One region of the Rummeliibacillus sp. BSL5 genome, then DNA from elsewhere that is predicted to be linked to it. Evidence: predicted binding sites of a transcription regulator. Region 1 holds the regulator's gene; each other region holds the start of a gene.
The links. Region 1 encodes CtsR, which represses protease genes until heat stress. Its sites were predicted from a motif close to ATGGTCAATAAAGGTCAAACA; they were not measured.
Positions count from the first base shown of each region.

Region 2: RCJ93_RS07675 (ATP-dependent Clp protease ATP-binding subunit) is a predicted target of CtsR. The motif match lies at 3,202-3,222, and genes of this name have one in related genera.
Region 3: clpP (ATP-dependent Clp endopeptidase proteolytic subunit ClpP) is a predicted target of CtsR. The motif match lies at 2,125-2,145, and genes of this name have one in related genera.

Region 1 is NZ_JAVGCV010000005.1:59,792-70,412, reverse strand. It holds gene RCJ93_RS13935 (acyl-CoA thioesterase) at 1-255, shown strand, start outside; gene RCJ93_RS13930 (hypothetical protein) at 389-580, shown strand; gene corA (magnesium/cobalt transporter CorA) at 670-1,629, opposite strand; gene RCJ93_RS13920 (DUF4870 domain-containing protein) at 1,804-2,121, shown strand; gene RCJ93_RS13915 (CtsR family transcriptional regulator) at 2,290-2,784, shown strand; gene RCJ93_RS13910 (UvrB/UvrC motif-containing protein) at 2,774-3,340, shown strand; gene RCJ93_RS13905 (protein arginine kinase) at 3,330-4,400, shown strand; gene RCJ93_RS13900 (ATP-dependent Clp protease ATP-binding subunit) at 4,428-6,866, shown strand; gene radA (DNA repair protein RadA) at 6,984-8,360, shown strand; gene RCJ93_RS13890 (PIN/TRAM domain-containing protein) at 8,669-9,784, shown strand; gene ispD (2-C-methyl-D-erythritol 4-phosphate cytidylyltransferase) at 9,862-10,548, shown strand; gene ispF (2-C-methyl-D-erythritol 2,4-cyclodiphosphate synthase) at 10,550-10,621, shown strand, end outside.
Region 2 is NZ_JAVGCV010000001.1:1,504,001-1,514,621, forward strand. It holds gene RCJ93_RS07665 (beta-ketoacyl-ACP synthase III) at 1-397, opposite strand, end outside; gene RCJ93_RS07670 (YjzD family protein) at 724-927, shown strand; gene RCJ93_RS07675 (ATP-dependent Clp protease ATP-binding subunit) at 981-3,122, opposite strand; gene RCJ93_RS07680 (Crp/Fnr family transcriptional regulator) at 3,321-4,025, shown strand; gene RCJ93_RS07685 (metal-sulfur cluster assembly factor) at 4,124-4,432, opposite strand; gene RCJ93_RS07690 (prolyl oligopeptidase family serine peptidase) at 4,485-5,255, opposite strand; gene RCJ93_RS07695 (HAD family hydrolase) at 5,330-5,959, opposite strand; gene RCJ93_RS07700 (Cof-type HAD-IIB family hydrolase) at 6,376-7,185, shown strand; gene RCJ93_RS07705 (DegV family protein) at 7,211-8,068, shown strand; gene RCJ93_RS07710 (alpha-amylase family glycosyl hydrolase) at 8,121-9,587, opposite strand; gene RCJ93_RS07715 (YisL family protein) at 9,764-10,120, opposite strand; gene RCJ93_RS07720 (fumarylacetoacetate hydrolase family protein) at 10,287-10,621, opposite strand, start outside.
Region 3 is NZ_JAVGCV010000002.1:100,509-111,129, forward strand. It holds gene RCJ93_RS11000 (gluconeogenesis factor YvcK family protein) at 1-475, shown strand, start outside; gene whiA (DNA-binding protein WhiA) at 509-1,456, shown strand; gene RCJ93_RS11010 (HPr family phosphocarrier protein) at 1,493-1,750, shown strand; tRNA gene RCJ93_RS11015 (tRNA-Arg) at 1,980-2,051, opposite strand; gene clpP (ATP-dependent Clp endopeptidase proteolytic subunit ClpP) at 2,232-2,822, shown strand; gene RCJ93_RS11025 (spore coat protein) at 2,907-3,362, opposite strand; gene RCJ93_RS11030 (hypothetical protein) at 3,447-3,746, opposite strand; gene RCJ93_RS11035 (TetR/AcrR family transcriptional regulator) at 3,935-4,834, opposite strand; gene RCJ93_RS11040 (DHA2 family efflux MFS transporter permease subunit) at 5,010-6,536, shown strand; gene RCJ93_RS11045 (spore coat protein) at 6,677-7,285, opposite strand; gene RCJ93_RS11050 (LemA family protein) at 7,451-8,029, shown strand; gene RCJ93_RS11055 (TPM domain-containing protein) at 8,026-8,856, shown strand; gene RCJ93_RS11060 (glutaredoxin family protein) at 8,891-9,124, shown strand; gene RCJ93_RS11065 (sugar-binding transcriptional regulator) at 9,682-10,621, shown strand, end outside.

The DNA of each region.
Region 1 (10,621 bases):
GTTAGTTCTACTGGACGCACATCGATGGAGTTATATATCGTGGTGCATTCTACTAATATCGACACAGGTGTAAAAAAACTAACGACAGAATCTTTCGTTACTATGGTAGCAGTAGATACCAATGGTGCACCTCAGGAAGTAGCGCCCGTTTTCCCAGAAACAGAACAAGAAAAGAAATTATTCGAATCAGGCTCGATACGCCGGAAGATTCGTAAAGAAAAGCGCGAAATGCCAAGCAAGTTCTTTACTTTATAATAATCGGTATATTATACAAATAGGCGGTTGCTGTATCTTATAACAGCAATCGCCTATTATCGTTTCTTTATCTATTCGAGCTAGGTAGAACATGCTACAATAAAGAAAAAATCACAAGAATAGGATGTACAGCATGGATACAAAAAGAGGAATGAAATATGCATTGCCATTAGCAATGGTAGTAGCGGTCTCATCGTTAATGCTTCTAAATGCTAACTATACAGAAGTGCCAATGAGCCACAGAATCTATATTACAATCGGTGCAACCATCGTCACTTATCTCCTGTCTTTTGTCCTTTTTGGTTTAAAGGATACTCCTAAATAAATCCCATATTAATGAGATTAATATAAACCAACTTTAAATGGAATAGCCTGCAAAGTATAGAGAACTTTGCAGCTGTTCTATTTTCGTTTTTACGGTCTATAGTCAAACCATCCCTTCAACTTAAACCAGATGGCCATCGAAAAGGCAATGCCAAACATAATGAATAAGATAATAAAGTAACCATAATGCCAATTGAGCTCAGGCATGTTTTTAAAATTCATTCCATAGACACCCGCAATAAATGTCAGCGGTATGAATATGGAAGAAATAATAGTCAAAATCATCATAATGCCATTCATCCGGCTCGAGTTTATCGACATATGGCTATCTCGCATGTCTGCTGTCAGTTCCCGATTCGATTCCACCATTTCTGTCAGCTTAATCAAATGGTCGTGTATATCCATAAAGTAAGCCCGTTCCTGGTCATTCAAGCGGAAGCGATAGGAATTTAAAACTCGATAAAGTAAATCGCGCATTGGCAAAACGATGCGACGAATATGAAGCAAATCGCTCCTTAGATCAAATACATATTTCATTGATTTTGTCGTACTCTTAAAACCGATTTCATCGTCTATTTCATTCAAATGATCTTCGATGTCATATACTAACGGAAAGTAGCCATCAACAATTTTATCAAGTACTTGATAGGCAATATACAGGGGTCCGCGCTCCCAGGAAGCTGGCATTTCCTCAATTCGTTCTCTCACGATGGCAAACTCGGGGGCAGGTGAGTGATGATAGGTGACTATAAAGTCTGGCGCTACAAATAAATTGACCTCTTCCCCTTCAAATGTTTCTTTATTTATTTTATGAGCGACAAGAAAATGGTACCCCTCATAATAGTCCAGTTTAGGCCTTTGTAGTCTCATTAAACAATCCTCGATGGCTAAGGGGTGAAAATGAAAAAAGCTGCTAAGTAATCTATTTTCTTCTGTGGTAGGCGATTCAAAATCGACCCAATACCATATAAACTTGCCGGTTTTAATCTCTTCGAGCGAAAAATCAGCTAAGAGTTGTTGATCATTAGTGATACCAAGCGTTCGAATCATCTCAGACCCTCTTTTCAACAATATTCGTATATTTATCCTCTCACAATTATGTAAACAATGCCAGAAAGGAGAAATTCCTTATATAAGAGAGGTATAAAAAAATGAAACTATATTTAATGTAATACGTAAATTAAGTTAAGTAAAAATTGATATTGAAAGTGAGTGAATAACAAGATGGAGAATAAAGGGTTAAAAGTTATTTTGCATGCGAGCGCTTTTTTTGCCCCATGTTTAGTCCCGATTCTTATTTTTGTGTTTATTAGAGATGAAGAGATAAAACGTTTGTCAATTCAAGCGCTGCTGTTCCAATTCGTTATGTGGCTGCTCGTTACAGTTGGAGGCATCCTGACCTTCACTATAATTCTTGCGATTATTGGCATTCCGATGATAATTATTTTCGGGATTATGGGCGTTATTATACCTATTATCGGTATAATTAGAGCACTTCAGGGAACACATTGGGAATATCCGATTGTTGGAAAGTGGATTTAATACAAAAACTTATGAACATACTGCATATAGCAGTATGTTTTTTGTGTATATTAGGAGAATGAATAACGATTTTCCAGGTTAAGCAAAATATTTGCATCATTTTTTGATGGCACATATAATAAAGTCAAAGTTAGTCAAAGTCAGTGAAGCGAGTGAGGTGGAATAAAAATGCGGAATATCTCAGACATTATTGAAGGGTATTTAAAAGAGATTATTGAATTAGGTGGTAAAGGTCATATTGAAATCAAACGAAGTGAAATTGCTGACAAATTTCAATGTGTACCTTCCCAAATCAATTATGTCATCAATACAAGGTTTACAGCCGAGCGAGGGTATATCGTTGAAAGTAAGCGAGGCGGGGGTGGCTATATACGGATTTTACGTGTTAGAGCAAGCTCAGGGACCGAGTTAATTGAAGAGATTATGCATCAAATTGGTGATTCTATCACACAGTCGTCTGCACAGGACTTTATTTTTCGGTTAATTGATGAAGATGTAATAACGCAAAGAGAAGCAAGGATGATGATAGCGGCACTAGACCGTTCAGTATTGTCCCTCCATTTACCCTTACGCGATGAACTACGAGCGCGCATTATGAGGGCGATGTTACTAGCGGTGAAATACGACCAGCAAATGCAAAGAGGTGTTAAAGATGATATGTGAAAATTGTAAACAGCGGCCTGCAACAATTACAGTCACACAGATGAAAAACGGCAATAAGATAACAAGGCACTTTTGTGATGTATGCAATAAGCAGCTAGATCACTTTCACGTGAATCTTGAACCTGGTGATAGTTCCAATGCCATGCAAAAACTATTTTCAAATTTATTCGGAACGCCAAGCTGGTCAGTACAGGATATGCCTATCAAGAAACCACAAAGTAAAGTGCAAAATGAAAGCTGTCCACAATGCGGCATGACATATAGACAATTTCTCGAAGAAGGGAAATTCAATTGTCCAACGTGTTATGAGACGTTTAAAGATTTTTTGCCGCAGGTATTAAAACGGCTTCATAATGGCGCTACAGAACATATAGGCAAGGTTCCTGGATCAATTAATGAGAGCTATCAGACAAAACGCCAAATTGAAGCGCTGCGACAAGATATGAAAACAGCAGTGGAAGAGGAACGTTTTGAAGACGCCGCGGAAATTCGAGATGAGGTTAAATTGCTTGAAAACAAATTGAATGGAGGAGGTGAGAAAAGAGATGAACATTGACCACTTTCTGCAAAGCAAACCTCCTATATGGATGAGAGGGGATAGTACATTTGGCGATATCGTCATGAGTACAAGGATTCGCCTAGCTAGAAATATAAATGGTTTTCGGTTTCCACGGGCTTTTTCAGAAGATGAAGCGTTGCAAATTGACAAAATGGTTTCAAATGCATTGATTGATGGAGACCAGAAATTTGATATGCCATTCTCTTATTTCTCACTTCATGATATGCCCGCTCTTAAGCGTCAGGTTTTGGTAGAGAAGCATTTAATTAGCCCGCAATTAGCAAATAAAACAAAAACAGGCTCTATCTTAGTGTCGGATGATGAAACGATTAGCATCATGGTAAATGAAGAAGACCATATCCGCATACAAAGCTTACAACCAGGCCTGCAATTGGATAAGGCTTATCAGCTGGCTGATGAAGTGGACCGACTTTTAGAAAGAAAGCTACCATATGCTTTCGATGATTCATTTGGCTACCTTACAAGCTGTCCAACAAACACAGGTACAGGACTTCGTGCATCAGTGATGATGCATTTACCTGCCCTAACTGCGACTAACCAAATGGGAACGCTGATGAATACAATGGCTCGTTTAGGCATGGTTGTAAGAGGAATATACGGAGAAGGTACCGAAGCTCTCGGGAATTATTATCAAATTTCTAACCAAATCACCCTCGGCAAGCCAGAAGAAGATATTATTTTAGATCTACAAAGTGTAGCCGAGCAAATTATTCAAAAAGAAATCGGTGCCCGTAGAGCTTTGCTAGAACACGCATCTATTGCTGTTTCAGATCGTTTAAATCGATCATTAGGTGTGTTGAAATATGCAAGGATTTTATCTAGTGAAGAAGCGGCTAATTGTTTATCAAATGTCCGGTTGGGTATAGATTTGGGATTAATTCCAACATATCCGGATAGAGTTTTGAATGAATGTATGTTGATTATGCAGCCTGGTTTCTTGCAGCAGCTTGCTGGTACAACGCTCCAGGCGAACGAAAGAGATGTATTTCGAGCAACAATTATTCGAGAAAAATTAAACAATACGACGGTTAAATAATATAACAGTAAAAAGGAGAGGATCTTCATGATGTACAATCGATTTACACAGCGCGCTCAAAAAGTTCTGCAATTAGCACAGGAAGAGGCAATCCGTATGAAACACGAAGCCATCGGCACAGAACATATTTTGCTAGGCCTCATACGTGAAGGAGGCGGCATTGCGGCAAAAGCGCTTGAAGCGATCAATGTGAGTACAGAAATGATTGAAGAAGGTATTGAAGAATTGGTTGGTGTCGGCACTAAAAATGTAGGCCCAATTGTACACTATACACCACGTGCTAAAAAGGTCATTGAATTATCAGTCGATGAATCTCGCAAACTGGGCCATTCATACATTGGTACAGAACATTTATTGCTTGCGTTAATTAGAGAAGGCGAAGGTGTAGCAGCTCGCGTGTTAAATAATGCGGGTGTCAGCCTAAACAAAGCCCGTCAGCAAGTACTACAACTGCTTGGAAGTAATGATCATCCACAAGCAAGCAATAACAGTGCGCCGACAGCTAATACACCTACGCTCGATGGATTAGCAAGAGACCTTACTCAAATAGCACGAGAAGGCAGCTTGGATCCTGTGATTGGACGCAGCAAAGAAATTACACGCGTAATTGAAGTGCTGTCTCGCCGTACTAAAAACAACCCTGTATTAATCGGGGAGCCAGGTGTCGGTAAAACAGCGATTGCAGAAGGTCTTGCACAACAAATCGTGAACAATGAAGTGCCTGAAACATTGCGCGATAAACGTGTTATGACGCTTGATATGGGAACGGTCGTAGCGGGTACAAAATACCGTGGTGAATTTGAAGACCGATTAAAAAAGGTAATGGATGAAATTCGCCAAGCAGGAAACGTTATCCTATTTATCGATGAGTTGCACACATTAATTGGTGCTGGTGGAGCAGAAGGAGCAATTGATGCTTCAAATATCTTGAAACCATCACTTGCTCGAGGAGAATTACAATGTATTGGTGCTACAACATTAGATGAATACCGCAAGTACATTGAAAAAGATGCAGCCCTTGAACGTCGCTTCCAACCAATACAAGTCGATGAACCATCAGTGGATGAAGCTATTCAAATTATTAATGGGCTGCGCGACCGTTATGAAGCTCACCACCGTGTCAAAATTACAGATGAAGCCATTGAAGCGGCTGCTAAAATGTCAGACCGCTACATTTCAGACCGTTTCTTGCCCGACAAAGCAATTGACTTAATCGATGAAGCAGGATCTAAAGTCCGGTTGCGTTCATTTACAACACCACCAGATTTAAAAGAGTTAGAACAAGAGCTAGACTCACTTCATTCTGAAAAAATGGCTGCAGTCCAATCTCAAGAATTTGAAAAAGCTGCGTCCTTACGTGATTCTGAACAAAAGCTTAAAGATAAATTGAACAGCACGAAAAAAGAATGGAAAGAAGCGCAAGGTAAATCAGAATCTAAAGTAACGGTGAATGATATTGCGGAAGTTGTGTCCATGTGGACGGGTGTCCCAGTCTCTAAACTGGCGCAAGCTGAATCAGAGAAGCTGTTGAACTTAGAGGATGAGTTGCATAAACGAGTAGTAGGCCAAAGCGAAGCAGTTGAAGCTATTTCGAGAGCGATTCGCCGTGCTCGTGCAGGATTAAAAGATCCAAAACGTCCAATCGGTTCCTTTATATTCTTAGGCCCAACAGGTGTTGGTAAAACAGAACTTGCCCGGGCTTTAGCTGAAGTAATGTTCGGTGATGAAGATGCCATGATCCGTGTAGATATGTCCGAATACATGGAAAAACATTCGACTTCTCGACTTGTTGGATCGCCTCCAGGATATGTCGGTTTTGAGGAAGGTGGTCAGCTGACAGAGAAAGTACGCCGCAAACCATATTCTGTTATTTTGCTTGATGAAATTGAGAAAGCTCACCCGGATGTTTTCAATATCCTCTTACAAGTGTTGGACGATGGCCGTTTAACGGATTCTAAAGGCCGTGTAGTGGACTTCCGTAATACGGTGGTTATAATGACATCCAATGTAGGTGCAGAGGCCTTGAAATACCGCAAATCACTTGGTTTTGGTGCTCAAAGTGCATCACAAAGCCAAGAAAATGCAAAAAGTGTCATGATGGAAGAATTGAAAAAAGCATTCCGTCCAGAGTTCTTAAACCGTATCGACGAAATGATTGTCTTCCACTCATTAGAAAAAGAAGATTTGCGCAAAATTGTAAACCTAATGGTAAACCAATTAACAAAACGCCTGCATGAGCAAGATATTACGCTCGATCTTACAACGGAAGCAATCGACAAAATTGCAGAAGAAGGATACGATCCGCAATACGGTGCCCGCCCATTGCGCAGAGCTATCCAAAAAAATATAGAAGACCGCCTATCAGAAGAAATCTTAAAAGGCACTGTCTTAACTGGACAACGCGTTGAATTTGATGTGAAAGATGGAGAATTTGTCGTGAATGTCAAAGAATTAGCAACAAAATAGTGAACTTTATGTCAACGTATTGAAAAATAATACGCAACAGTGAGGCGTTCCAAATGCGAAATTTGGGACGCCTTGTTTTATAATAAGAGTAAGACTAAAAATGGCAGGAGATATAAAATGGCCAAAAAGAAGACAAAGTTTTTTTGTAATGCATGTGGATATGAATCGCCAAAATGGCTAGGTAGATGTCCTGGTTGCGGTGATTGGAATACAATGGTGGAAGAAGTAGAAGTAGTATCCAAGGGGCCAAGAGGGGCTTTTCAGCATTCCTCGTCTGTAACGCAGAAAGCTACGCCGTTAATTGCAGTTGAAACAGAAGATGCACCAAGGATTGAAACGGAACTAAACGAACTGAATCGCGTCCTAGGAGGTGGGATTGTCCCAGGCTCACTTGTCCTAATTGGTGGGGATCCGGGGATTGGAAAATCCACGCTTTTGCTGCAAGTTTCAGCGATTCTTTCAAATAAAGGGCATCGTGTCCTCTATATTTCCGGAGAAGAATCTATTCGCCAAACGAAGCTAAGAGCTGAAAGACTAGGCGTAAAATCCGAAGAGCTTTACATTTATTCAGAAACAAATCTAGAATTTCTAAATCAAACGATTGAAGAAGTGAACCCCAAGTTTGTTATTGTGGATTCCATTCAAACGGTGTACCACCCGAATGTAACAAGTGCACCGGGAAGTGTCTCGCAGGTTAGAGAATGTACTGCTGAATTTATGCGTATAGCGAAAACGAAGAATATTGCGATTTTCTTAGTTGGACATGTGACGAAGGAAGGGCAAATTGCAGGGCCAAGGATACTAGAACATATGGTGGATACAGTCCTTTACTTTGAAGGAGAACGCCACCACACTTATCGAATTCTACGGAGCCAAAAAAATAGATTTGGTTCTACTAATGAAATTGCTATTTTTGAGATGCTCCAAAATGGTTTGAAGGAAGTATTAAATCCTTCAGAATTGTTTCTGCAAGAACGTTCGCAGGGTGCTCCAGGCTCCACTGTTGTGGCGTCGATGGAAGGTACTCGCCCCATCTTAGTCGAAGTACAAGCTCTCGTAACGCCTTCAAGTTTCAATTATCCAAAGCGAATGGCAACAGGAGTAGATCAGAACCGAATATCCTTATTGATGGCAGTATTAGAAAAAAGGATGGGCATGCTTTTACAGGCACAGGATGCTTATATCAAAGTAGCAGGCGGGGTTAAGCTAGATGAGCCTGCTATTGATTTAGCGGTTCTTGTAAGCATTGTTTCAAGCTTTAGAGATACAGCTGCTAAACCAATGGATTGTTATATCGGAGAAGTAGGATTAACAGGTGAAGTGCGAAGAGTGTCACGGATTGAACAAAGAATTCAGGAAGCAGCCAAACTAGGGTTCAAACGCGCGATTGTCCCAGCATCCAACTTGGGTGGCTTTGAGTATCCAGATACCATTGAAGTAGTCGGGGTAGATACAGTTAATCAAGCACTAAAATTAAGTTTTGATAAGGCATAAGATGTTTTTTGTGTAATGCCTGGTTATTTATATATTTATCTGGGGAATTATAAGGAGTCGGAATAGAAGGCACTATAAAGGTTAGCAGAGAAGTGAGCTCCTGAATAACAGCATATTAAGAGTTTCACATCATCTTAGAAAACCTTCGCAGCTATTCCGCTTCACCTCGTTGCACTTGCTAAATGAATGCTTTTTCATGATCTGTGTCAAGATTAGCCCATCTTTGTCATAGGGTGTAAGAAAGAGGTTTCACAAGACGCATCAAAGGTAAACTATGTATAATTAAAATAAAAAAAGGAGGTGCCTGAATGTTAAAGGGAATAATCCAAATTGCGTTTCTTTTTATTGGAGGGACTGTGGGTTTATTTGTCTTACCGCTATTATACCAAATCATTCATCTATCAGATAACCCGTGGTTGAATAATCCGTATACATCAGTGGCTGTAGGAGCCATCTTGTTATTTGCTTTCTCATTTTGGGTTTCAGATTACTTTGTAAAATTTATTCGGTGGATGGAAGATAAATTATTAAAAGCACCGGTAGGAGATTTGTTGTTCGGGACATTAGGTTTAATTATTGGGTTGATACTTGCTTACCTAATTGGCTTTTCTATTGATAACATCAAAATTCCTTTAATCACTACGATTGTGCCTATCTTATCTGTCCTATTGTCCATTGTTCTCGGCTATCTCGGATTCCAGGTCGGTTTTAAAAAGAGAGATGAACTGATTCATGTATTTACAGCAGGGAAAGCTCAATCATCGAATACATCGAAGAAAAAGGCAATGGGAGAAGATGTAGAACTCGACGATGCAAAGTATAAGCTTTTAGATACTAGTGTCATCATTGATGGCCGGATTGCTGATATCTCAGAAACAGGCTTTATCGAGGGAACGTTCGTTGTACCTCAATTCGTATTAACTGAGCTTCAGCATATAGCGGACTCATCTGATACGCTGAAGAGGACCAGAGGGCGCCGTGGGCTTGATATCTTGAAAAAATTGCAAGATGAAAGAGCCACACAAGTTTTGATCACTGAAGTGGACTTTGAAGATGTGCAAGAGGTTGATTTAAAATTAGTCCGTTTAGCGAAAAAAATGGGTGGTCAGATTTTAACAAATGACTTTAATTTAAATAAAGTATGCGATCTTCATAATGTGAAAGTATTAAATATTAATGATTTAGCAAATGCAGTCAAACCAGTGGTCATTCCTGGGGAAGAAATGAATGTGCTGGTGATTAAAGACGGTAAAGAGCATAATCAAGGTGTTGCATATTTAGATGACGGCACGATGATTGTGGTTGAAGAAGGAAAATCATATATCGGCCAAGCAATTGTTGTTACCGTGACAAGCGTACTGCAAACATCAGCAGGGCGTATGATTTTTGCTAAGCCAAAATATAATGGCAAAAGTGCAGGCTAGCAGGCACTTGCCGTAACAAAATGCAGAGAGGCAGGGTAATTTACCTTGTCCTTTTCTATTAAGAAAGAGTGAACCGGATGCAGTATGATGTTATATTACCAGCGGCGGGTAGTGGGAAAAGGATGGCTGCTGGACACAATAAGTTATTTTTGGAGCTTCGAAATAAGCCCATCTTAATCCATACGTTAGAGGTTTTCCAACAGGATGAAGCATGTAGAGGTATTTGGTTAGCTGTAAAGCCTAATGAAAAAGCTTATATTCAAACACTATTAGAGAAATACCATATTACAAAAGTGAAGGCTATGCCGAATGGTGGAGAAGAAAGGCAGCATAGTGTTGTAGCCTGTGTGAAGCAGATAGAGGATGGCCAAATTGTTTTGGTACATGATGCGGCAAGACCATTTATCACCATTCCTATAATCCATGAATTAGTAGAAGCAGCCGAGAAAAAAGGTGCTGCCATTGCAGGCGTAAAAGCAAAAGATACAATGAAAGTAGTAGAGAACGGAAAGATTAAAGGAACTGTTGATCGTTCAAGTTTATGGATGATTCAAACACCGCAAGCTTTCGATTTCACACTTTTAAAAAAGGCGGAACAGCAAGCAGAAACAGACAATTTTTTAGGAACAGATGAAGCGATGCTCGTTGAACGTTTAGGACAATCTGTATATATAGTTGAAAGTAGCTATGAAAACGTTAAAATAACTACTAAAGAGGACTTAATATTTGGCGATGCTATTTTAAGTCAACGTATAGGAGGATAACATGTTTAGAATAGGACAAGGTTTTGACGTACATGCATTTGAAGAAGGGCGCCCATTAATTATTGGCGGTATT
Region 2 (10,621 bases), on a different contig from region 1:
AATCGTAAACACCTGATTCAATAAACTGCTTAGCTGTGACTAAACCATAAATATAGCCAGCACATGCTGCAGAAAGATCCATCGCTGCTGCATTCACTGCTCCAAGCTGGTCTTGTATCATGCAGGCTACACTCGGAAATGGCTGATCCGGCGTAACAGTAGCTACTAGAATTAATCCAATTTGGTCTGGTTTTATGCCAGCGTCTTTGATCGCTTTATCTGCTGCTTCAAATGCCATATGGGATGTATCTTGGTCATCTGCAGCGATATGACGTTCTTGTATGCCAGTACGTGTGCGAATCCATTCATCTGACGTATCCATCATTTTTTCTAAATCAAAATTTGTTAATACCTTCTCTGGAACACATCTTCCTACTCCAACAATCCCAGCATTCATGAGGTAGCGCCTCTTTTCTTATTATCAATTATTAGTATCTGGTCTTAATTATAGCGAATAATTCTCTTTTTATCAATATGAATCAATTTTGTTCATATCAGATTGTAAAAGTTTCTTCCAAAAAAATAAAATGTTATGGTATGATAGAGTTGATATAAAGTGAAACGAACACTCAGATTTCATGAGGTTTAATCCTCAATTAGTGCGCGTTGAACCAATCGGGCATTTATGGTCAGTAACTCTTCTAACCATTCGTTATCAATCAAGTGTTGAGTTGAGGTCTTGCTGCCCCATAATGCGGATAAAAGTGAGCTAGAGGTGATTATATGAAATACATTATGTTAGTGATTTGGTCAGCATTATTGGTTTCCACTTTAAACTATGTTGTGAGCTCAATCAATAATGTGCCATTAGATGGACCAGCATTCACAAAAGGATTATGGATATCACTTATCATTTCAGTATTAATCTTAATAATGGATGCAGTGATTCCAAAAGATTCACCAAAAGAAATCGGTCAACACGAATAATGACTAAAAAACCTGTCCTAAATAATGGACAGGTTTTTTATTTTGAAGAATGATTATTTACTTTCTTTATGAATCGTTACTTTACCATCCTCCAAAGCTACTACTAATCGGTCTCCGGCGCTTGCTTCGCCTTTTAATAATTCTTGCGCTACCAATGTTTCAATATAACGTTGAACAAAGCGGCGTAGTGGACGTGCGCCAAATGCAGGGTCAATGCCTTCTTTGACTACCCATTCTAGTACATCTTCATTTACGGTTAGCTCAATATCTTGTTCTGCCACCCGTTTTTGAAGAAGTGCTACATATTTTTTAGCAATTTCGTGATATTGTTTTTCTGATAAGGAATGGAACATCACGATATCATCAAGTCGGTTAAGCAATTCTGGTTTAAAATGTTGTTTCAATTCTGCCATTACTAGATCTTCGATTGCATGATCGCTATCTTGCCCTTTTAACTCCAACAAATAGTGTGAGCCAATATTGGAAGTTAAGATGATAACTGTATTGGTAAAGTTAACTGTTCGCCCTTGACTGTCGGTTATTCGACCATCATCCAATATTTGCAACAAGATATTCGCTACATCAGGATGAGCTTTTTCAATTTCATCGAGCAACACAACAGAATAAGGATTTCTGCGAACGGCTTCTGTCAATTGACCGCCTTCTTCGTATCCAATATATCCTGGAGGTGCCCCCACTAATCTTGAAACACTGTGTTTTTCCATGTATTCGGACATATCTATACGAATGAAATGATCTTCTGAATCAAATAGCTGAGCAGCCAATGCTTTAGCTAATTCTGTTTTACCGACACCTGTTGGACCTAAAAATAGGAATGAACCAATAGGCTTGTTCGGATCTTGAATGCCCGCTCTTGCACGCCATACAGCTTCCGTCACCAATCGAACTGCATCGTCTTGCCCTACTACACGTTCATGCAATGTGTCTTTCAGGTGCAATAGCTTTTCGCGTTCACCTTCTACTAATTTAGTCACAGGAATACCCGTCCATCTTGAAACGATTGATGCAATCTCTTCCGCTGTTACATCTTCCCGTAACAAACGGCTCTCATCATCAGTTTGCAAAGATTTTTCAAGCGATTGCAGTTCTTTTTCTAATTCTGGAATTTTGCCATGGCGCAAAACAGCAGCTTTGTTAAGATCATATTGATTCTCTGCATCTTCTAATTCTCTACGATAGCGGTTTAATGTTTCCCGTTTTTCTTGGATAGCTTGCAGTGCATTTTTTTCTGACTCCCACTGCTCTTTCATATTTTTAGATGATGCTTTTAATTGTTCTAACTCTTCGCGTATAGCTACTAGCCTTTTTTTGCTTGCTTCGTCTTTTTCTTTTTGTAACGCTTGTTCTTCAATCTCTAGCTGCATTTGGCGACGTGTTACTTCATCTAGCTCTTGTGGCATTGAATCGATTTCAGTACGAATCATCGCACAAGCTTCATCGACTAAATCAATCGCTTTATCTGGTAAGAAGCGCTCTGTTAAATAACGATTAGACAATTCTGCTGCTGCCACAATTGCTCTATCATGAATTTTTACGGCATGATGCAATTCAAAGCTTTCCTTTAGACCACGTAAAATGGAAATCGTATCTTCTACAGATGGTTCACGCACGAGTACTTGTTGGAAGCGACGTTCAAGTGCCGGGTCTTTTTCAATATACATGCGATATTCATCAAGTGTTGTCGCGCCGATACAATGTAATTCACCGCGTGCAAGCATTGGTTTAAGCATATTGCCTGCATCCATTGCTCCGTCTGTTTTTCCCGCGCCAACAATGGTATGAATTTCATCAATGAATAAAATGATACGTCCTTCACTTTCTTTGACTTCTTTCAAGACACCCTTTAACCGTTCTTCGAATTGGCCACGGTAACTAGCACCAGCCACTAATGCACTCATATCAAGCTCATATATGAGATGATCCTTTAATCCTTCAGGTACATCTTTTTTTACAATACGCTGTGCAAGGCCCTCAACAATAGCTGTTTTCCCTACCCCAGGTTCACCAATTAATACCGGGTTATTTTTTGTTTTACGGGACAATATTCTAATAACATTCCGAATTTCTTGGTCTCGACCAATGACAGGATCCATCTTTCCTTTTTTCACTTCTTCTACTAAATTCCGTCCAAATTGTTCTAATGGGCTTTTTTGCTCTTCGTTATTCATTTGCATTCAAATCAGCTCCCTTTGACCATTACTGACCTTATGTTAATTTTATTATATTCTTCTCTATCTTTAATGTAAAGTAATATGTTTGACCTTATTTGACTATATAATAATTACCATTATTTGCTGTATTCACATGACTATCATTCTAACTACGCTGTGTTATAATAAGAAAAATAGATTACGTGAAGGATGGGATAGGTATTGGCAGATTTGGATCATTTTGAACCGCTTCCGCAAAAGATACGAAAAATCTTTGAAGAACATGGTTCATTGATTAAATTTCCTAAGAGTAGCCATATTTGCACCGAGGGAGAGCCAGTTAAAGATCTTTTCTTTATCGTAGCTGGAAAAGTGGTTGTATCGAAAGAAACTGCAGGAGGCAAAGAATTGTCACTCCGAATTTGTGGCAGTGATGATTGTATTGGTGAAGGAATTGTTTTTAGTACATCTGGATTTTATCCGCTGAGTGCCAAAACATTAGAAGCCTCTCAAATTCTTACATTAGATGCAGGCCTTTTCGAAATACTATTAGCTCAAGAACCTGATTTGTTAATTGTGTACATTAAATGGCTACAGCTTCAAAATTTAAAAACTCAAACGAAGCTGCGCGATTTACTGCTATTTGGCAAGAAAGGTGCGCTATATTCCACTATCATTCGTTTATCCAATACGTACGGTGAAAAACTAGAAAATGGTGACATCCTGATTAACTATCCATTAACAAACACTACGCTAGCAAATTTGTGTGCAACAAGCCGTGAAGTAATCAATCGTACGCTGCATGAATTAAAGAATTTAGACGTCATTTCTTTTGATAAAGGATTGATTACCGTTCATCAATTAAACTATTTAAAAGATCAATGTGAATGCGATAACTGCCCTATTAGCGTCTGTCGTATTGACTAATGCTTCATCTTCTATGTATACCCTACTGTCATGAATATATTCGGAATGCTTATATAAAAAAATCAGTGAAGAACTAGTTCTCCACTGATTTTTAATTTTTATCGAATACCTAATGCCATTTTTGCGTAACGTGACATCTTATCTTTAGACCAAGGCGGATTCCAGACAACATTGACATCTACATCTTTTACTTCTGGAATTTCAAATAAAGCTGTACGGATTTGATCCACAATCACTGGTCCTAGTGGGCACCCCATAGAAGTAAGTGTCATTGTGATGACGCATAGGCCTTCTTCAGACATATCCACGTCATAGACTAAACCTAAATTGACGATATCTATACCCAGTTCTGGGTCAATAACATTTTCAAGTGCACCTAGAATATTTTCTTTTAAATCTGCATCCATGGTTTTATCCCCTTTCTTCATATTGTTCCCTAATCATATCATCCCTAAATCACTATGCCAAATGGTCAGCAAGGAAAGCAGTCCCTGCGAGCATCCCTGCACGAGAAACTTTGTGGCCAGAAGACGAATCAACCATAAACGCCAAATCTTCTGGATGATTCTGATAATAATCTTTTTGAAGTAGTTTATAAAATTCATGCGTAGGCTTAAATGGTACCATTTGGTCCTTTTTGCCATGCCAAAAGAATACAGGACGACCTAACAGACCTTCTGGTTCTTTACTTAAGTCAAAACGACTAAGCGTTTTATACATTCCCTCTAATTCTTCGTCATTCAACGGAATTTTAAACCCTTTTTCTTCAATGCCTGCAATTTGTTCCTTCGCTAACTCTACATAAGCTGGAGAGCCCATCATAACAGCCGCCGTTTTGATCCACGGATATACTTTCAATGCGCCAAGCGTCACAATGCCACCCATTGAGGTTCCAGAAAGGCCAATTTCACCTTCTTTTGCCAACCCTTTTTCTAGCAACTGGTTGCGTAAAAATTGTACTTCTTCGATAGAAGTTAAAACAATTTCCCAAAAACGCAGACTCAACTGAACTTCATCCAGTTCTTCTTCACGTTCCCCATGCAATAGCGCATCAGGCAATAATACACGTAGCCCCTTATTTACTAACTGGTAAGCATAATGTAGATTATGTTCTTTTGCGCTTGTAAATCCGTGCAAAAAAATGACAGTGGGCGCTTCTTTTGTCGCCGACTGTTCATTGTATATATGAAGTAAAGGGATATTGCCCCAAATTTCATGGTCCACTTTCATTTCATTCACTCCCTCATTTCGTTATGTCAATGTTATCAAAAAAAAGAAAGTGAAGCCAATCTGATGTCATATACTTATGGTTTCAAGCCTGCTAATACTGCTATATCCTGTGGTTTTTTTAATACGTATTCCGCTAAGTCATAGCCCTCTGTTGTTTTCGCTCCCCACAATGCCAGGGCAAAATGTACTCCAGCTTTATAGGCGCAATGCATATCATAGATAGAATCGCCAATGTACAGCGCGCTGCTACTTGGTACACCTAATCCTTCTAGGCAAGCCAATAGTGGTTCTGGCTCTGGTTTGTGTTTGACTGTATCGTCAGCGCAAACTATATACTGAAAATAGGTATTCAATCCAAATGGTTGAAACTCTCTTTTCAATTCGTCTCTTGTTTTAGAGGTAACAATCCCCATTTGGATCTGCTTTTCAGCCAATAATTCTATGATTTCTTCTATACCGCTAAACAATCCAACTTCATCAGCATATGCTAATACCGCTTGCGACCATTTTTTATCCATTTTATCTACATTCGTTATAGGGAGTTGCTTGAGTGCCTCTTTCCCCGGAATTCCTAAAGAAAACTTTAGATCATCCAATTCATAACATAATCCTTCTTCCTTCAATACCTGCTGTAGAGATAATAAAATGGCTTTTTCTGTATCCAATAAAGTACCATCAATATCAAAAATAATCGATTTGTACATCTGAACCACTCCCCTTTGTTAGTTATTCTAAAATATATATAACCTTTAGAAATACATTAAACCCTTTATTGTGAATAAACTTTGACTAAAGCCTTATTGAAAGGATAAACTTTAATATATCTTACCAACTGAATCAACTTCATAAATAGTGTATAAACGAACGTTTTGATTTTAATCATTCAGAATTTCTGCCAATTAACGCTTCGTTTCAGACTGCGTTTTTCACAGACTTACACTATAAAATAAAGAACGTTCGGTCATTTCAACTATATGGTGAAAATGATTCAGCTATTGACATTTAAACATTTAAATATTTAAACATATGTATTCCTATGATGAAAATTTTACTTAAATCACAGGACTAGCTAAATTTGGACTACACATCAACAAAACAAATAAGAAAAGGAGTTATCAGCATGGCACAACAACATTTAATTGTTTTAGATTTAGATGGAACCCTATTAACTGATGAAAAAGTGATTTCTGATAAAACAAAGGCCACATTGCAAAAAGCTAGAGAGGCCGGACATGAAGTCATGATTGCAACAGGAAGGCCCTATCGTGCAAGTAAATTGTTCTATCATGAACTAGGTTTGCACACACCCATCGTCAATTTCAATGGCGCATTTGTACATCATCCTCTAGACCAAAACTGGAAGACAGTACATAAGCCGATTGACTTAAAAGTTGTACAAGAAGTCGTAGAGTCCTTAAACAGAGAACAGTTTGAAAATTTAATTGCTGAAGTCATGGATGACGTATATGTACAATACCATGATGAGAAGCTATTAAATATTTTTAGTATGGGTGACCCGAAAGTAACGACGGGAGACTTACATCAATATCTAAAAGACAATCCAACAAGTTTGTTAATTCAAGCGAAAGAAAGCAGCGTGCCGGGCATTCGTCAATACTTGGCAGACACGAAAGCCGAATTGATTGATCATAGGCGTTGGGGAGATCCTTTCCCAGTCATAGAAATCGTACGTCATGGCTTGAATAAAGCTGTCGGCCTCTCTCATGTTGCCAAAGACCTAGGCATTCCTCGCGACCGCATTATTGCTTTTGGCGATGAGGACAATGACCTTGAGATGATTGAATATGCAGGTGTAGGCGTAGCAATGGGCAATGGCATTAGCCAACTTAAAAATATTGCGAATGAAGTAACAACAACCAACAACGAAGACGGAATTGCTGAATTCCTTATCGATCGTCTTCATATATAGAGAATAGAATACAGGGGGTTTTAAAATGAGAATTTACGCAGATAGCGCATCTGATTTGCCAAAGTCTTTTTATGAACAAGAGGATGTTACACTTATCCCGCTTCGCGTTCATCTAAAAGGAAAAGAATATGATGACATCATTGGCGTCGACATGGATGAGGTTTATCAAGCCATCCGAGATGGAGAATCATTAAAAACCTCGCAAGCTTCACCCGAACGTTTTTTGAAGGAATTTAACGCTTTAGGTCAATCCGGCGAAGAAGGAATCTACATTGCTTTCTCATCTGAACTTTCTGGCACCTACAATACTGCCGTCATGATGGCTCAGCAGGCAAAAGAAAATTATCCAGATTTAAAGCTAACTATTATTGATACAAAATGTGCCTCTCTTGGTTATGGACTAATCGTTAAAGAAGCTGCCCGCATGAAGAATGAAGGCAAATCTTACGATGAAGTGACGGAAAGAGCGCGATTTAACGCACTCCATATGGAACATTTATTTACAGTAGATGATTTAGATTATCTTGCAAAGGGTGGCCGACTCTCCAAAGCTAGTGCTTTTATCGGTGGCCTATTGAGCATTAAACCCGTTTTAGATGTAGAAGATGGAAAATTGGTACCTATCGAAAAATATAGAGGGCGCAAAAAAGTATTTAAACGCCTAATAGAGTTAATGAAGGAACGAGGCGACTCACTTTCTGAACAAGTGATTGCCATTAGCCACAGCGATGACCTCGCTGCAGCAGAAGATATGAAAGCATTGATTGAGGAGAATTTCCATCCTAAAGCAGTAGAAATTCATTTAATCGGATCCGTCATTGCAGCACATACAGGGACAGGTACTATTTCCGTCTTCTTCTTAAATCAGCTGCCCGAAAAATAAAAGAATACAAAAAAAGCTCTTTCTTATCTTTTCGATAAGAAGAGCTTTTATTTTATGCTTTTTTCCCTCTACGCCCTCTACGAAGCAACAAAACAATGAAGGTAATAAAGATGACATACACAAGTCCTAGCGCAATCATATACGGAATATTAATTCCCTTATGGTCAGTAACTTGGTAAAACTCAACAAGTTCGCGATCTAAAACGATGTTATATTTTTCATCTTCTTTTTGTTGTCGCACAATATCTTTTTCAAAGATGCCGTGCAGTTCCTTATTATTACCAATCACAGAAGGATCCAAAACATATCTTTTTGTTTTATCAGTATTATTGACAACTATAATCCATTTTTCTTTTCCTGCGTAACGTTCATATACCATTAAACCATCTTTATTTTCTAACAGCTTAAATTTCCCTGTACGCAATGCCTTAGATTTGTTTCTGACTGATTGAAGATCTTCAATATATGAAATAATATCATCTTTTGTACGGAAATCCATTGGTGCATGCGATTCATCTGTAGTCACGCCATTTTGCGCTATTTCAGTACCATATGAAACAATCGGCACACCAGGCAATGTCATGATTGCCCCCAGCGCAACTTTAATACGTGTAGGCGGGAACATGTTTTCTTCAGCAGATGCATGTGTAAAGCGAGCACTATATAAATCATCAAGCATTAGGGCAACAGGCTTTTGCGAGGTATCGTTAATACTATTACCTAATGGCTTCTCTAGCTGTGAAGAGTCTTGATCCACATTTTTAAAGATAGATTGGTATGTATCAATCGTATCTTTATTTACTTTCAAATCAAAATCAGCATCGCTCGGCTCATTTGTAATCACATACAAATTTTTATTTTTTTGTTTAAGTGCTGTAATCATTTTATTGAGAAATGCAGTGTCTGCTTTGCCAAGCTCCGTTAATCGGATACCATCCACTTTATACTTACCTACAAAATCTACCGCTGCTTGTACTAATGCATCCTGTACAGCAGTATTGGATGTATTCCAGTTAATGCGGTCAGAATTTGCTAGCTCGTACCAGTCTTGATGGCCTTTTTCTAATACCCATGCATGATTTTTACTTACATTATTAATCGGAAAATCTGCCATCGTTTTAATATGGTTTTTATGCAATGTTCCAATTAATGATGAGAATTCTTTGCCTGTACCGAAATGGCGCTCAATTTTGTTGTAATCTACAACGGCTTGTCCATCATATGTTTCGGATGAAAAAACAGAACCTAATGAAAGCATGGTAAAACCTAAGTCTTGAAAATACGAAAGCTTTGTAGCGATTCCATCAAAGTCTCCACCATGAAAAGCTTTTGGATCTTTTGCATTAATATTATAATCATTCTCTACATTTTTATCGAAAAATCGGTCTATTAATACATCATAAATACTTTCATTTTGAATTTCGGGTGTCTCTTCTTTCGCAGATACTGCCGGGGCTGCGCCAATTGCCGTGGCCAGCAATATGGATGCAACTGCAGTACTAATCCATTTTACATTCAACTCGAAGTCCTCCTCTATAGAACTGTCCAACATAATTTTAACAAACGAATAACAATCTCTCCATACGTACTTGCAAAAAAAATGTAATCCTTCTGTAATTTCAACAAAGTTGTGAATGTCCTTTGACAGAAAAAAACACACATTCTTACCGAATGTGTGCTTTAATATACTGCATTTTAGATATGAAGGAAACCTAATGGCAAATGTGCTCCCATATATACAGTGAATACAAGGAAGATAATAAAGAGCGCCCAAAGTACGCCAGTAGATTTTGATTTTTGTTTGCGAACTAGGACCATTTCCATCATGCCGATTACAAGTAATCCGCCCAATAGTTTTAATCCGTATTCCATTGCCATAGAGCCTGCCATTGCAGAACTAAATACAACGCCGCCTGAAATAATGATTAAAATGTAGAATACACGTAAAATCATATGTGTGATTTTTTGGCCCTTAGAGCCGTTTTGCATCATAACAGCTACGAAGAATAAAATGACTGCTATAATAACCGATGTAAAATGTAAGTGTATCATTTCGTATTTTCCCCCAAATAGTTATTGTCTTATTTATCCTACCAAATTTGTTATGTACTATACAAATTTTAGACCGATGGATAATAGATTCCATCGGTCTAATTCTTAATTCTGTCATAATTATTTCAATAAATGTAGATTAAAAGAGATACACATGTCAGCTTCGTTATTCAAAACTGTTTACCAAAGTTCCGATTCCTTCGATTGATACTTTCACCACATCTCCTGCTTTCAGGTATTGCGGTGGATTCATGCCCTTCCCGACACCTGCAGGAGTGCCCGTCAAAATAACATCTCCAGGTTCTAACGTTACTAATCTAGAAATCTCTACTATTAAATCTTCAACAGTGTGCACCATATCTAGGGTTGTACCATTTTGACGTACTTCGTCATTTACCTTTGTCACAACAGTTAAATTCTGCGGATTAGGTAATTCATCTTTTGTCACCAAATAAGGTCCCATTGGGCAAGAGCCATCTAAACTTTTGCCTAAGAAAAATT
Region 3 (10,621 bases), on a different contig from region 1:
AGAGGCAGTGAGCGCTATTGAGAGTGCTGATATCATTATTATTGGTCCTGGTAGCCTTTATACAAGCATCTTGCCTAATTTATTGGTAAATGGTATTCGTGAAGCTGTATTGAATGCAAAAGGCCATAAAATTTATATATGCAATCTTATGACGCAAGCAGGTGAGACTTCTCATTACTCTGCCGGAGATCATGTCCAAGCGTTAATCGATCATGTGGGTGCGAACTTTCTTCATACCATCTTGATTAACAAAGAAGAGCTTCCACTGTCAATTCGAGAAGCATACAGCAAAGAATTAGCGGAGCCTGTCAGGTTTGATGTGCCAAGACTGGAAGGAATGGGGCTAGAGGTCATTAAAAAGGATATAGCATCCATTCATGATGGCGTAGTGCGGCATGATGCCAATAATGTAGCGGCATGGATTGTAGAATATGCCACAAATTATCAACAAAAAAAACAATCTTCGGCGAATTAGCGTCTAAAATATAACAAGGAAGGGGGGATTGCTATGTCATTTGCTTCTGAGACGAAAAAAGAGCTTACACAAGTGGAAGCAAAGGATAGCAGTTTAAAAGCAGAGCTCTCTGCCCTCATTCGAATGAACGGTTCATTATCGTTTGCCAATCGACAACTGAGCCTAGATGTCCAAACAGAAAATGCTGCTATCGCTCGTAGAATGTATACAATCATCAAGAAATTTTACAACTATCGAATAGAGCTTTTAGTGCGGAAAAAAATGAGGCTGAAAAAGAATAATGTCTACATTTGCCGCGTGCGCGAAGGTGCAAAGGAATTGCTAGAAGAACTGCAGATTGTAACAGGAAATTTTCTGTTTCATCATGATATCGAAGAAAAAATCATTCCTACACCTGATGAAAAAAGAGCTTATTTGCGCGGCGCATTTTTAGCGGGAGGCTCTGTTAATAATCCAGAGACATCATCTTATCATTTAGAGATCTATTCTCTATATAAAGAACACGGTGATGCATTGATGGAACTGATGAATGTCTTCGAACTGAATGCCAAGACAATCGAACGGAAAAAGGGCTTTGTCACATATTTGAAAGAAGCAGAGAAGATTTCTGATTTTTTAAGTCTAGTAGGTGCCCATCAAGCGATGTTGAAATTTGAGGATGTTCGGATTGTTAGAGATATGCGTAATAGCGTGAATCGTCTAGTGAATTGTGAAACAGCCAATTTAAATAAAACAATCGGTGCTGCTATTAGACAAGTAGAAAACATACGCTTTATTGATCAAGCAATCGGGATCGATCAATTGCCTGAAAAACTTCAGGAGATTGCTAGGCTGCGAGTAGAGTATCAAGATGTAACACTAAAAGAGCTAGGGGAAATGGTCTCGACAGGCACAGTCAGCAAATCAGGTGTCAACCATCGTTTGCGTAAGATTGATGCGATTGCAGACTCACTTAGAGGCGGCGAGACAGCGAAAGTATAAAATAAAATAAGCTTACTGGAAGGATTGGATGATTGAATGGTAGAACAACAGGCAAAAGTAAATTTGAAATCAGGTTTGCAAGCAAGGCAAGCCGCTTTATTTGTTCAAGAAGCTAACCGCCATGCAGCTGATATTTTCTTGCAAAAAGACGATAAGAAAGTAAATGCCAAAAGTATAATGGGCATTATGAGTTTGGCGCTAGCACACGGAACACCTGTTATTTTAAGCGCAAGCGGAGATGATGAGGATCAAGCTCTTTCTAATCTAGTCCAACTTATTGAAGTTGAAGAGTAACACAATCAACTATTGAAAAAAGCCTCTATTCGCAAAAAATGAATAGAGGTGATTTTTTTTATACCGAATTGGGTATAAATAGTATAGTTCTCCCTTATTGCACAGATCCTCATTTCTGGGTTTGTGCGTTGTTTTTGTTTCTTCCTTTTAAGGAACAACAATCATAAATGGAGAAATAAAAAACGCTGCACGCCAAAGTTGGCAGCAACGCTTAAGAGGATTTCAATAACGCCCTCGGAGGGAATCGAACCCCCAGCCTAAGAACCGGAATCTTATGTTTTATCCGTTAAACTACGAGGGCATATATACTTAACGACTGTTTTATTATACAGATAAAACAAAGAAATATCAATAGAGGAAAAAAACAATCGTAACATTTGACCTTTGTTGACCATAATGTGTAATATAATGGTACAGCTGAAGAAGAAGCTCAGCAAATGTCATTATGTAATCTATTTTTTAATTGAGGAGGCTATTTCTTATGAACTTAATACCTACAGTTATTGAACAAACAAACCGCGGTGAACGTGCCTACGATATTTATTCACGTTTATTAAAAGACCGTATCATCATGCTAGGCAGTGCAATCGACGACAATGTGTCAAACTCAATCGTTTCACAATTGCTATTCTTAGAAGCTGAAGACCCTGAGAAAGATATCTTCCTTTATATCAACTCTCCAGGCGGAAGCGTTACTGCAGGCATGGCTATCTATGACACAATGCAATTCATCAAACCAGATGTCCAAACAGTTGGTATGGGTATGTGCGCATCTATGGGCTCATTCTTGCTAACAGCAGGCGCTAAAGGCAAACGCTATGCATTGCCAAACTGTGAAGTGATGATTCACCAACCTTTAGGTGGAGCACAAGGGCAAGCAACTGAAATTGAAATTGCTGCGAAACATATTCTTAAAACACGCGAAAAATTAAATGCAATCTTATCTGAACGCACTGGCCAACCAATTGAAGTTATTGCGCGCGATACAGATCGTGATAATTACATGAGCGCTGAACAAGCAAAAGATTACGGCTTGATCGACCATATTATGGAACGCAACGAGCTAAAATAATGAATATTAAAAAAGGATGCAACCATAGTCTAACTCTGGTTGCAGCCTTTTTATTTTATATAGGAAGTACGGAACTGCTATTATTTAAAGAATATCTAATTGGGCAACGAGAGCTACTAGAATTTGAAGTAGTAATTGTAGGGAAATTGCAACGTCTGTATCTGTTGTTGTTACATTTACAGAGCGGGAGTTAACGATGACAAGTTTTTGGCGATTTGCTTGACGAATTTGTGCTCTTTGTAATAGCTCTTGTGTCACCGTTTCTGCACGCGAACTATCTGCGATTGTAATATTAACTACGATAGCAATGGCAACTTGTAAAGCTGCCTGAAGCGAAACAGCTACCTGAGTATCAGTTGTTTCAACGGTAATATCACATGAGTCACGAATAATAATAATCTCATTTGAAGATTGGTCAATATCCGCAACTTCAGTAGCATTGTTATTTATGTCCTCATTATTATTGTGGCATGGGTCACATGGGTGGTCCATGCTTGAGTCCATTGCAGACCACTTATTAGAATTCTCATATTCACTCATTTTCACCCCTCCTTTCATCTTTTATAGTAGATGCTTTCACCTTAGTTTTTGTATAGACAAAGAACACGGGTGAGGGATAAAATTTTATTTTTCTGTATCCTCATTTTCTGTTTTTGCCTGCTTCAGCTTTTCTCTTAGTGGGCTTGAAGGCTGTTCTTTAGGTTCTTTTTCAGTAATACTTTTGGTATTGTTTGAGTTGATGAACTCCTCCACCTGCACTTTTAGTTGATCTACGGTTTTTTTAAGCTTTTCACGTTGCTCATCTGACACCTTTGATCTAATTTCGTCCATATTGACTTTGTTTTTTGAAAAAATATCCGCTATGAATATTTCAATAAATTGATTTGAAAGGCTGTATAACTCCTCGCGATTGTTCTTAAACAACTATTCCACCTCCCCTCTTATATTGCATATTCATAAGAGAGAAGAATGTCAGGGCAGATGTACCAGAATTTCATTTATTCGTTTGAAAATAACTGTTTGGAATTAAAAAATGCGTGTACTCAATGAAAATTTAGACAATACTAAAACCAAGCAGTCCATCCAATGGTAAATGAATGAACTGCTTGGTTTCAAAATTGTTCGTCGTTCTGTTCTATTCGGACGAGCCGCCAAATATAGTTGGCGATTTCCCTTGCTTCCGCTGCATGAGTTGTTTTGGCGAAAGCTTTACGAAACGGTGTTAAAAGCGCCTCGATAATGAAGTATTTGGGGTTCGATTCACTTAATTCGCTTAACAAATAGCTTGCATATTCCAGACCCTTTTTGGAATCACATGGTCCTAATCCCTTAATGAAACCGTCTAACTGTTGTGTCACCATCTCCTGACTCATGATATGGTGTTCTACATTATTCTTTATAAAATGTATAGTCTCAATACCGATAATGACTTCTTTCGTTTCAAGCATACGGGGGATAATAGCATCGATATTGCGAAGAGCCATTTTGATGATAGCTTCTGGTTCTACATAGCGGTCTTCTGCAAAAATTAAAATACGGAGAGTATGCTGAATCATCGCAAATACTTGAATGGCACATTCATAGCTCATAATGCTGATTTCATCGCCATATACTTCGACAAGCCTTTTGGCTAGCCATTCAAGTTCTTGAAGATGGTGGCTCATTAGGGCCATTCGTAATGATTCATCCTGTGAATTCGAAACAGATTCAAAAATTCGCATTAAATTTTGCTCACGATTAATTTGCATCAAGACGGCTATTTGTTTAGCCAGTATATCAATATCCTTTATATCCTGCCCGAAGATTAATTCATGGCGTCGGATACTCGTTTCCTCTCGGCTTTCACGCAAGATGGCGATGAGGCAATCGTTTTTTGAAGGGAAATAGTTATAGAAGGTTCCTTTAGAAATCTGGGCTCCCTGGATAATGTCCATTATAGAAGTTTCTTTGAAGCCTTTTTCAATAAAAAGCTGCCTCGCCACATCAAGAACTTTTCTTTTTCGCGTATTCATTTAGTCACCTTTTCGTCATAAATGATTTTAAATTATACCAGTAGTCTATACCAAAAACGCTTTCATATCAATGTTTTTGAGAGGATAATAAATTTTAGTTGAAAAAAATGAACTAGCGGTATAAAATAATAAACATCCAATAAAAATGAGATATAAAGAAGAGTGAGGGGAAATTATGAGTAATCAGCAAAAACCACCTTATGGAATGATAGCCATTCTATTCGTGGGTGCTTTTGTTTCTTTTTTAAATAATACTTTAATGAACGTTGCCTTGCCGACCATTATGACAGACTTTGATGTTACTTACTCGCAAGTTCAATGGTTGTCAACAGGATATATGCTTGTGAGCGGTGTGTTAATACCGGCATCCGCATTTTTTGTCGTTCGCTTTAAGAACCGCCATTTGTTTATTGCAGCGATGTCTATCTTTACGATTGGTACAATTATCGCCGCTGCAGCGCCAAACTTTAGTGTTTTAATCGCAGGTCGTATGGTACAGGCTGCAGGTTCTGCTGCAATGTCACCACTTCTTATGAATGTAATGCTTGTCAGCTTCCCAGCTGAAAAACGTGGTTCTGCTATGGGTATCTTCGGTTTAGTCATGATCGCAGCGCCAGCAATCGGCCCGACATTATCTGGTTATATTGTCGAACATCATTCATGGCGTATGCTTTTTGAAATGATTATTCCATTTGCAGTACTAAGTCTTTTGTTTGGTATCTGGAAATTGAAAAACGTAATGGATACAAGAAAAGTATCACTAGATTATCTATCTCTAGTATTCTCAACAATCGGATTTGGCGGCCTTTTATACGGCTTTAGTTCTGCCGGTGATAAAGGGTGGGGCGATCCACTTGTTTACGGTACGATTACAATCGGAGCAATTGCGCTTATTATCTTTATCTTTAAGCAACTTCGCATGGAAGAGCCGCTTTTAGATCTTCGTATTTACAAATATCCAATGTTCGCATTAGCGTCAATCATCTCAGCAGTAGTATCTGTAGCGATGTTCTCTGGTATGATTTTAACACCTGCTTATGTACAACAAGTTCGTGGTATTTCGCCATTCCACGCTGGGCTAATGATGCTTCCAGGTGCGATTGTGATGGCATTCATGTCTCCAATCACTGGTAAGCTATTTGATAAATTTGGTCCGCGTATATTAGCTTTCATTGGTTTAACGATTACAACTGTGGCTACGTATTTCTTAACTAAATTAGAAGTAGATTCATCTTACACATATATCATTACTGTTTATACTGTCCGCATGTTCGGTATGTCTATGGTAATGATGCCGATTATGACAAACGGTTTGAACAGCTTGCCAATGTTGAAAAACCCACATGGTACAGCGATCAACAATACTGTTCAACAAGTTTCTGGTGCAATCGGTACAGCGATTTTAGTAACTGTTATGAATAACCACATCAAATCAAGTGCAACAGAACTAGCAGCTGAAGCGAAAGCTAAAGCTGTGAAAGCTGCTAAAAAAGCTGCTGAAGCAGGAATTACACCTTCTTCACCAACAGCTGAACAATTAGCTAAGTTGAAAGCTCAAATTACACAAACAGCTTTGTTAGATGGTATTAACTACACATTTATGGTTGCAACTATTATTTCGGCTGTAGCTCTTGTGTTGTCAATATTCCTAAAACGTGTACGTGTAGATAAAATAAATAAACCTGAAATGGAACAGAAATAAGTAATAAAAAGCGCTTTTGGTCATAATACCAAAAGCGCTTTTTGTATGCTGTTTTTATCCCGCATAATGGGAGGAACATTTGTTCAACTCACTAAAGACGGATGATTGAAGAAAATCCCTATCTCGTGTGAAGTTTCACCTTATTGCAATTGACTGCTTGTAGTGTCGTAGCAATTTGTAATTGTCACTGTATCTTGTGATGATAATTGAGGTACTTGGTAGTAGCCTTTGCGGTTTTGGTAAATGGAGACTTCATACGCCATTTCAATGCAGTTAGGGATTGAATCTGCTAACACGCGGCGTACAACAGGGTTTGTTGTTTCGAGAGAGGCAGCTAATTTAGCTGTTGCAGTAGCTTTATGTGAGCTCAATAAATAGCCTGAAATCATCTCGTCATTGAGTTCGCTAGCTTGTGTAATTGGCTTTTTCGGTTGGCCTGGTTTAATGCCATAAGTAAATTTATTGTCTTCAGTCATTTGATAATGGCCTGTTGGATGTGATGGATCACGTCCTGTTTTGAAGCATTCCACCAAGATGTTGTATTCATCTACACAGAATTGATATTGACGGTCCATCATATTGCGTAGTTCAGGATCTTGGATTTGGTCACGTAACAATACGCATTGGTCTAAACCGGCAATCACCGTTGATAATGTTTCATGCATGTCCATTACTTCATGCGCGCCATGGTTGTACTTTGCTGAATCTACATGATACAGTTCGTTTGATTGGTTTTGTTGGTTTGTCAAAGTAGTACCTCCTTTTTTTTCGCGCTCTCACGCAGAAATAGTATGGACTGCTTCAATGCTTCCATACATTCGAAATGGCAGTCATTTCGGTACACCTAACCAGAAGAATGTTTTATAATTTTTAATAAAGAGAAATAATATAGTAAGAAGACAGGAGGGAATGAATTGAAGAAACTTTTAGCACCCATTATTATCATTATTGCAGTAATTGCACTCATCGCTGCGATGCTAGTGCCACGATATAACAAGCTTGTCTCGATGGATGAGCAAGTGGATTCCAAATATGCACAAGTAGAGAACCAATTGCAAAGAAGGGTAGATTTGATTCCAAACTTAGTGAATACAGTAAAAGGATATGCGAAACATGAGGAAAGCATTATGAAAAGCATCGCTGATTCTCGCGCAAGATTGGCATCAGCCAAAACACCGCAAGACCAAGCGAATGCCAATGATGAATTAACCGGCAATTTAAATCGATTGCTTGTTATCAGTGAAAAGTATCCAGACCTAAAAGCGGATAAAAACTATCGCCAGTTAATGGATGAACTTGCAGGCACAGAAAATCGATTAGCTGTTGCGCGTGAAGATTATAATGAAGGCGTCAAAGAATATAATGGACTTGTACGCAAGTTCCCAGGAAGTCTAGTCGCAGGCATGTTTAATTTCGATAAACGGGAATACTTTAAAGCAAGTGCCAATGCACAAAATGCACCAACTGTTGATTTTGGAGACGATAATCAATGAAAAAGCGCAGATTCCTTTTAGGGGCAGTCTGTGCGCTAATCGCCTTACTAAGTTTTTCAGCAACCACTCAGGCTAAGGGACAGCTGCCTGAAATTGACTATTATGATGACACACCATATGTGCAGGATTTCGAGCATAAATTGTCCGATGACACACAGCAAGAATTAAATGCATTAGCAGAAAAACTAAATAAAGCAACAGGTGCCTCGATTGTCATTCTTACAACAGATACCTTGAATGGCTACGAGGCGCCAGAGTATGGCACCAAGGTAATCCGCAAATGGGGAATCGGCAGTAAGCAGAAAAACAATGGCGTATTAATATTTGCAAGCTTTGCACAAAAAAAGGGAGAACGGGATGCATACATTTCAGTCGGCCAAGGCCTTGAAGGCGCATTACCAGACGGAAAAATTGGTCGAATACTTGATGACTACATGTATCCTTATTTAGCCCAGGATAATTACGATGAAGCATTTCGTTCCGTCTTCATCAAAGTATATAACGAAATAGCCAAAGAATATGATTGGAACGGGCAGTTAGATAACCCTCAAAAACCGGAAGAAGAGGAAGGCGGTCTTTCGACGACAACGATTATTATTTTAGTTATTGTCGGCCTCATCATTTTCTCTTTCTTCTCCAAAGGAAACGGAGGAGGCGGCCCAGGTGGACCAGGTGGAAGAGGACGCTTTGATGACAGTAGCTTCCCTGGAGGCTTTGGAAACTTCGGCGGCTTTGGAAATGGCTCATCCGGTGGAGGTAGCAGTGGAGGCTTCGGCGGATTTGGCGGAGGCTCATCCGCAGGCGGCGGTGCAGGCCGCAAATGGTAACACAGTCTAAATAATGAATGTAGTGAGGATAACTATGGAAATCACGTATTACAGCAGGCCCAATTGTGGTCTTTGTGAAGAAGGGAAATTGCTGTTGAAGCTAGTATGTGAAGATTTTCCCTTCCAACTCAATGAAATTAATATTGAAGAAGATGAAGAAATTCATGAGAAATATATGCTAATGATCCCTGTAGTCATGAAAAACAATGAAATCATTCAGTATGGCCAGCTTGATTATGTGACATTGCTTGAAGGCATACAGGAGTAAGCGTAGCGAAATGAATTTACAATAGAATAAGTCATAGAACACAATTGAAGTGGGAATAGCGAATACTCCTGCGGGAAAGCGAGACAGACGAGACCTCTATAGCGTAGCGAGGAGAATCGTCGCTCGCCCGCGGAAGGTCAGCTATTCCCACTTCAGGGTTTACTAAATAGAAGAGGGAATTTTTGAAGATAGCTAACCGCTTTTTAGATTACACTGAGCAAAATACAATACTTAAAAAACATAAAATTTCATTCAGTAAGAAATCTTAAATTGAGTTGATTGGTGTGAAAGGCGGCGACTCCTGGGGGAATAGCGGGACAGGTGAGACCCCGCAGCGAAGCGAGGAGGCTTACCGCCCGCCCCCCGGAAAGCGGCGCCTGGAATGGAAATCAACAGTATCACCTCTCTTGTAAATGCATTTTCTGGTGGAAAATCTTTATATAGTTCAAAAATTTGCAAGTAACGTTCACAAAATGTATACTTATTTCAGGAAGTAAATTTTTTTATAGTAAGTGGGACATTTTTTAGAGTGCTGGGACAAAATTAGTCCCGTTAGTATGAGAGGAGAGAGAAAGGACATTATTACAGTATCTGAAGCTCAATTAAAAATAATGCCGGAAATGTCTGAACTTCTTCATACGCGTTATCGTTTTTTACAAATGATTGATATGTTGGGACCTGTAGGCCGAAGAGGTCTTGCAGAGAATCTTTCTATTGGAGAAAGAGAAGCCCGCAAAGAAACGGATTTGCTGCGAGAACAAGGCTTGATTATTGCAAGCCATTCCGGCATGAGAATATCCGAATCGGGTAAAGAAGTATTAGAGATTTTAAAGCCTCTTGTCTACGAATGGTCAGGCATTTCTGTAATGGAAAAACAACTGACTCAAAAATTAGGCATACAAAGAGTGCTTATAGTAGATGGTGATATAAATGAAACACCTTCTATTAAAATCCTTCTTGGATTAGAAGCGGCCAAAGTGCTGAGCAAGGTTGCGAAAGAGAAGGAAATCATCGCTGTAACAGGTGGAAGTACATTAGCTGCAATCGCAGACAGTGTAACCCCGTCTGACCAGCCGAACAATTTGACTTTTATCGCAGCAAGAGGCGGCATGGGCGTCGATGATATGAGACTCCAAGCCAACACGATTGCAGCGACATTTGCCCACAACTCAGGTAATGCCTATCGTACGTTGTACTTACCAGAGCATTTAAGCGAGACAGCTTATAAAGCAATCATTGAAGAACCAATGGTCAAAGAGATGATTGATTTATATGATCGGACAGATGTTGTTATACACGGCATTGGGTCGGCGATCGAAATGGCGTCAAGGAGAAATTCCACAGAAACAGAGAAAAGTAACCTTCTCGAGCATGGCGCTGTCAGTGAAGCTTTTGGTTATTACTTCGATGAATCGGGTAAAGCTGTACAAAGGATTCAAACTGTAGGGATCCAACGCGAACAAGTAAATAGGTGTAAAAGTATTATTGCAGTAGCAG